Linked DNA regions of Marinoscillum sp. 108. Each later gene encodes a partner of the first gene's protein in a complex. Links are inferred from orthologs where the notes say so. Each region holds a gene or a part of one and is shown on either strand. Other genes may lie near its edges.

The links.
Region 2: the proteins of hslU (region 1) and hslV are in contact, whole or in part, in a solved structure (PDB 1G4A), measured with the Escherichia coli proteins. The link is inferred for Marinoscillum sp. 108 from one-to-one orthologs.

The regions. Positions count from the first base shown.
Region 1 is NZ_LR734817.1:539,876-543,200, forward strand. Bases 301-3,299 are described here. They hold hslU (ATP-dependent protease ATPase subunit HslU), read right to left. Parts: upstream 2,491-3,299; coding sequence 1,111-2,490; downstream 301-1,110. Other genes in these bases: GV030_RS19810 (sterol desaturase family protein), read left to right, coding at 331-1,116; porQ (type IX secretion system protein PorQ), read right to left, coding at 2,495-3,299. Also shown: GV030_RS19805 (histidine phosphatase family protein), read left to right, coding at 1-277; more of porQ, read right to left, coding at 3,300-3,325. UniProt on the Escherichia coli protein: ATPase subunit of a proteasome-like degradation complex; this subunit has chaperone activity. The binding of ATP and its subsequent hydrolysis by HslU are essential for unfolding of protein substrates subsequently hydrolyzed by HslV.
Region 2 is NZ_LR734817.1:242,928-246,154, reverse strand. Bases 132-3,032 are described here. They hold hslV (ATP-dependent protease subunit HslV), read left to right. Parts: upstream 132-1,259; coding sequence 1,260-1,805; downstream 1,806-3,032. Other genes in these bases: GV030_RS21655 (YgcG family protein), read left to right, coding at 3,016-3,032; GV030_RS18370 (LemA family protein), read right to left, coding at 2,360-2,950; GV030_RS18375 (nucleotidyltransferase domain-containing protein), read right to left, coding at 1,979-2,278; GV030_RS18385 (pyruvate dehydrogenase complex dihydrolipoamide acetyltransferase), read left to right, coding at 132-1,181. Also shown: more of GV030_RS18385, read left to right, coding at 1-131; more of GV030_RS21655, read left to right, coding at 3,033-3,227. UniProt on the Escherichia coli protein: Protease subunit of a proteasome-like degradation complex believed to be a general protein degrading machinery. The complex has been shown to be involved in the specific degradation of heat shock induced transcription factors such as RpoH and SulA.

The DNA.
Region 1 (3,325 bases):
CGAAGAGCAAATCCGACTGGATGAATCACTTTTTCATGCCACCAGTGAGCACCTCCTGGAGGTACTTTCCAATATCAAGGAGGCGGACTCAGTGGCCATTGTTGGACATAATCCAGGGTTCACTGATCTGGTCAATCACTTTGCAGAGGACTATGTAGACAATCTCCCCACCTGTGGCATCTATGCATTGGAGCTCAATATTGACAACTGGAAAGACCTAAAATCCGCTGATGCCACTAAGAAATTTCTACTGATCCCTAAAAGGTTGCATCGATAACTTTCCCAGTCCAAGGGGATTGTTTTTCTTTCTATTAACTTTATGAGAGGACTATGGAGGCTGTTTTAGAAAGATTTCCTTTTGCTTATTATCACATTGCGCTGCGCTATTTCGTAGCTGCGGGGCTGGCTTTTTTGGTGTTCTATGTGATTTTTAGGAAAAGAATGCCCCTCAGGAAAATACAGGAGCGATTTCCAAAAGCCAAGGACTACCTGAGAGATGCGGGCTATTCGCTCATTACGGTGGCCATTTTTGCGGTTATTTCCATTTGGTCTTTTAAGGTGCTCAAGCCTTACCATCTGCTTTTCGATTCGTTTGAGTCCATGCCAGCATGGTACTGGCCCCTTACGGTGATCCCTATGTTTTTCATTCACGATTTTTATTTCTACTGGGCGCATAGACTCATGCACCACCCCAAACTCTTCAAGCAGGTGCATAAAGTACATCATCTGTCTACCAACCCCTCACCTTGGACTGCCTACGCATTCCATCCGTTTGAGGCGGTGATCGAAGCTTTGATCATCACGATCCTATGCTTTACGGTACCCACGCATGCAGCTATAATCGTACTATTTATGATTTTCCAGATTTTTTACAACGTATATGGTCATCTGGGCTATGAGCTTTACCCCAGAGGATTCAATAAGACCTGGATCGGCAAGTATGTGAATACCTCAGTGGCTCACAATCAGCACCATCACAAGTTTCAGGGCAATTATGGCCTTTACACCCTCATATGGGATCGGGTCTTTGGCACCCTGCGCACCGACTATAATGACGCATATGACCAGGCTGCCACTCGTCGGGTGCCAGCTAAAGAAACTGTCCTGAATTTATAAAATATAGTGACTGAGGTCTTTGTTTTTGACCAGTCCGGCAAGCTTCTCCTCTACCAGCGCCTTATCTATCACGATCCTGGCATTCTGCCCTATGGTATCGGGAATCTCAAAAAGAATCTCGTTTAGCAGCTTGCTCATGACCGTGTGTAACCTCCTGGCACCGATGTTTTCAACCTCCTCATTGATCTGAAAAGCTATCTCAGCCAATCGTTCCAGAGCATCATCCTGGAAACTCAATGACACATCTTCGGCACCCACCAGGGCGATGTACTGCTTGGTCAATGCATTCTTAGGCTCTTTGAGTATACTCAGGAAATCCTCCTTGGTGAGGTTATCAAGCTCTACACGGATGGGAAATCTACCCTGAAGCTCCGGAATCAAATCCGAAGGCTTGCTAAAATGAAAGGCCCCCGCGGCAATGAACAGAATATGATCTGTGTGCACAATTCCATATTTGGTATTGACGGCACTCCCCTCCACAATGGGTAGCAGATCACGCTGCACCCCTTCACGACTCACATCCGGACCGCCCTGACCACCTCTGCTACCACCGGCTATCTTATCCACTTCGTCTATGAATACGATGCCCGTATTCTGGGCTTTCTGAAGGGCCTCTTCCTTCACCTCATCCATATCAATGAGCTTCGAGGACTCCTCTTCCAGGAGAATTTTTCTAGCTTCCGCGATCGTTACTTTGCGCTTTTTGGTCTTCTTAGGCATCATGCTTCCCAGCATCTCCTGAATATTGATCATAGAAGCCTCATCCATGCCCCCGCCAATCATTCCCATGCCTGGAGTACTGTTCTGCTTCACATCGATCTCAATCTTTCGCTCATCCATTTCCCCATCTCTGATCTTCTCCCGAAAACGGTCTCTGGTTTTCTCGTTCAACTCACGCTCATCCTCTGGCTGATCCTTGCCCATGCCTGTAGCATGAGGAGTTGGCGAACCTTTGAGCGGAGGGATCAACGCATCGAGGATTATCCCTTCTACTATTTCCTTTGCACGCTCCTTCACTTCCTCCTTCTTGGTGGTCTTCACCATGTCCACCGCCTGCTCTACCAGATCCCTGATCATACTCTCCACATCGCGGCCCACGTAGCCCACTTCCGTAAACTTAGAAGCCTCCACCTTGGTAAAGGGAGCTTCTGCCAAATGAGCCAGCCTTCGGGCTATTTCAGTTTTACCTACCCCGGTTGCCCCTATCATCAGAATGTTATTTGGGACGATTTCTCCCTGAATTTCTTCCTTTACATTCATTCGGCGCCACCTGTTTCTCAAGGCAATTGCCACATTGCGTTTAGCATCGTTTTGGCCAATGATGTATTTATCTAACTCGGCAACAATCTGCCTTGGTGTCAAATTCTTATTCATAGTGCTATAAAATCTTCTTAAACGAATTTAGATTGGATTGGATGGTAAAGAAATCCGTCCCGCCGGCGGCATGATAGGTGGCATGGGAATACCTGATCTGAAATTGCCTGATTCCAAGTGCCAGTCCGTAGCTCAAACCTGCGCCGTAGGCTTCTTCGCCTACTTTTAACTCCTGATGCATCAGGTGGCTATAACCAAACAAAAACTGAACGTTTTGGTGAATGATAAACTCAGCACCCACATTCACATGACGAAATATTCGATCGGCGATCTCAATGGTTTTTGATTTACTGATCCCTTCATCCAATGAAAAATACATACTATTCTGCACAAGGTTATAAGCAGAGATGCTAAACCTGAAAGGCATATAAGTTGGCTTCACCGATGTGCTGATCTGCACGTCGAATGGAACCTGATTGGCGCCCGATCCTGTATAATCCGCAAGAACAAAACCGAAATTTCTAAAGACCAACCCCACAGTGAAATCGGTATCAGGGGCGCGGTACACTCCACCCAAGTCTCCCAGTAAAAGCGAGGAACCATAACCAGCAATGCCATTGGAGGCATACTTTATATTACCTCCCAGGGCAAAAGATCCGATGCGATGGCTCTTCCCTACTGTCAAAACAAGATCCTGCGCCTGAAAACTCCCGGTTACCGTACCATCAGGATCGGTCTCTACAAAGTCTCCATAATCGAGGTAGTTCACCCCAAAAGCAAGCCTACCCACTTTAGAAAATTCCGCAGCATAGGCTCCTGAAAAGGAATACACCCCCGCAAACATTGGACTGAAATTGATGGCGACATCAGTGAGTGCCACAGAGTCCAAAACTGC
Region 2 (3,227 bases), 300 kb from region 1 along the record:
AGGCAGGTGATGTGCTGGCTGAGGTGGAAACCGACAAAGCCACCATGGAACTGGAGGCTTATGAGGACGGAACTCTCCTTCATATAGCAATAGAAGATGGCGGATCTGTGCCGATCGATGGTGTGATTGCCATCATAGGAGAAGCGGGTGCCGACTGGAAAACACTATTGAAAGCTGAAGCAGCTGGTGGAGCCGCTCCAGCCAAAACAGAAGATAAACCAAAGGAAGAAAGTGTATCAGCCGCCAGCGCTGCGCCTGAAGCGAAAGCTGTGGCAGATACGCCATCCAGCTCCAGCAATGGAAGACTGAAGGCATCTCCTTTGGCAAAGAAAATAGCCCAGGAAAAAGGATATGATCTTGGTCAGATTGCCGGATCAGGTGACGGTGGCAGGATTGTGAAGAAGGATGTAGAGGACTTTAAGCCTTCGCAGGCAGCTCCCAAGGCGGAAGCAAAGGCGGCAGAAGCCCCGGCATTCAGTATTCCTTCTGTAGTGGGTGAAGAACACTCGGTAGATGTGAAAGTGACTCAGATGCGCAAGACCATCGCGAAGCGATTGTCTGAAAGCAAATTCACGGCGCCACACTTCTACATCACCATGGAGATCAACATGGACAAGGCGATAGCGGCACGGGCCAGCATGAACGAGATGTCCCCGGTGAAGCTCTCCTTTAACGATATGGTGGTGAAGGCCACTGCTGCAGCATTGCGTCAGCATCCTGATGTGAATGTGAGCTGGCACGGAGATGTAATGAAGAAGCATTCTCACATCCATATAGGTGTGGCCATGGCCCTGCCAGAGGGATTGATCGTGCCGGTGATTCGCTTTGCGGATAACAAGTCTCTTTCGCACATTTCTGCAGAAGTGAAAGACTTTAGCCAGAAGGCAAAAAACAAACAACTGACTCCAGACGACTACACGGGCAATACATTTACTATTTCCAATCTTGGAATGTTTGGTGTAGAGGACTTTACTGCGATTGTCAACCCACCGGATGCTTGTATCCTGGCAGTTGGTGGTATCAAGGAGACCGTGATAGTGAAGAATGGCGAAATGAAGCCCGGCAACGTGATGAAAGTGACCCTTTCGTGCGATCACAGAGCTGTGGATGGAGCCGTAGGTGCAGCCTTCCTCAAAACACTCAAAGGATTGCTGGAGGACCCTGTGAGAATTTTGATTTAAGGAATCAGACAAACCATATAAAGAGATGTCCCGTTATGCAATGACGGGACATTTTTATTATAGAATAAGCGATATAACATGGGAAAAGTAAAAATAAGATCTACCACGGTGGTGGCCATCAAGCACAATGGTCAGGTAGCCATAGGGGCAGATGGCCAGGCCACAATGGGCAACACAGTGGCAAAAAGCAACGTGAAGAAGATTCGCAAACTGCAGGATGGTAAGATCATTACCGGTTTTGCAGGGTCTACAGCCGATGCCTTCACCCTACTGGAGCGCCTGGAAGAGAAACTGGCTACCTATACCGGCAATATGAAACGTGCCGCGGTGGAGTTGGCCAAAGACTGGCGCACCGACCGCTACCTCAGGAGGTTGGAGGCCATGATGATCGTGGTGGACAAAGGGGAGATACTGGTGATCTCTGGCACTGGCGATGTGCTGGAGCCTGATGACGACATAGCTTCTATTGGCTCAGGCAGTATGTATGCCCGTGCTGCGGCCATCGCACTGAAGCGTCATGCTCCTGATATGACGGCCGAGGAAATGGTGCGTGAGAGCCTGGGCATAGCCGCAGATATCTGTATTTACACCAACCACAACCTGGTGGTGGAGACGGTGAAGTAAATATGAGGAAGGGGAGGAGCAGTCTGACGACAGGTTAGGTTGCTTCTCTTTCAACGCTCACCTTTCCTCACTCAGAGGATAAATGCTGGAGGTTCGTTGAAGCGCATGATCAAGATGATGAAAGTGCAACTCAGACTCTTTTCTTGCAGCGTTGAATCTCATTTGCCAGTCTTTCATAGCAGTTGTCCTTTTAACGCTTCCTGATAAATATGGTCTTGCTCATCGGGTGCACTCGCCGATCTCACGATTACATCAATTTTCTGATCTCCTATTAATTGTTTGACTCTGGCTTTAAAGGTGAGTTTTTTTGTGAGGAGCTGTGTGGGATCGTTCGTTCGGATTAGTAAATCCAGATCACCACCTTTCGTATCATTGGAGACCCTGGATCCAAAGAGGTATACCTCGCAGGAATTACCATAAATGGATTTGGCGGTTTTTTTGATGTGAGTAATATCCGAATTTGAGACTCTCATGGATTCAAAGATAGATATTTGATTTGGTCAAAAGAAGAGCCCGGTTGATCATGAAACCACCCGAGCTCAATGCAATAGACCTTAAAACTGTACCTCAGGCGCTTTTTCGGCACCCTCATCGGCGGCAAACAGTGCCTTGCGCTCAAAGCCTGCCCAGCCCGAAATGAAATTATTGGGAAACACCCGGATAAATGTGTTGTAGTCCTGAGCGGTTTCATTAAACCTTTTTCTGGCTACGGCTATACGGTTTTCTGTACCTTCCAGCTGTGCTTGCAGCTCCAGAAAGTTCTGATTAGACTTCAGGTCGGGGTATTTCTCCACGGTGACCAGCAGTCTGGAGAGTGCAGAATTTAGCTGACCCTGAGCTGCCTGAAACTGTTGCATGTTTTCCGCAGTAAGATTGTTGGCATCCAGGTTAATGCTGGAGGCTTTTGATCGGGCTTCCGTCACACCTATGAGCACATCCTGCTCCTGTTGAGCAAATCCCTTTACAGTATTGACCAAGTTGGGGATGAGATCACTTCGACGCTGATATTGGGTTTCCACATTGGACCACTCAGTATTGACAGCCTCTTCTTTGGTGACCATGGAGTTGTACTTACCGGAAAAGAAGTTGTAGACGAGAAAAACCGCCACAATGATGACGATAATGGTTATCCATTTTTTATTCATGGTGTTTCAATTTAATTTTTGAATTGTGTTGACTAAGTTACAAGGATAAGAGAACAAACGACATTGTGAAAATTCGGATACTGATACCTCTATTTATTTTTCTTTCATTGGGTGCATGGTCACAGGATGTAGCCCTGCCGGACCTGACCCGGCGAGTGACGGACCTTACGGGCACGCTCACCCCGGCTGAGCAGAATAGCCTGGAGCAGAAGCTTTTGAACTATGAAAACACCAAAGGCAGCCAGGTAGTGGTGGTGCTGATCCCCACCACAGGTGA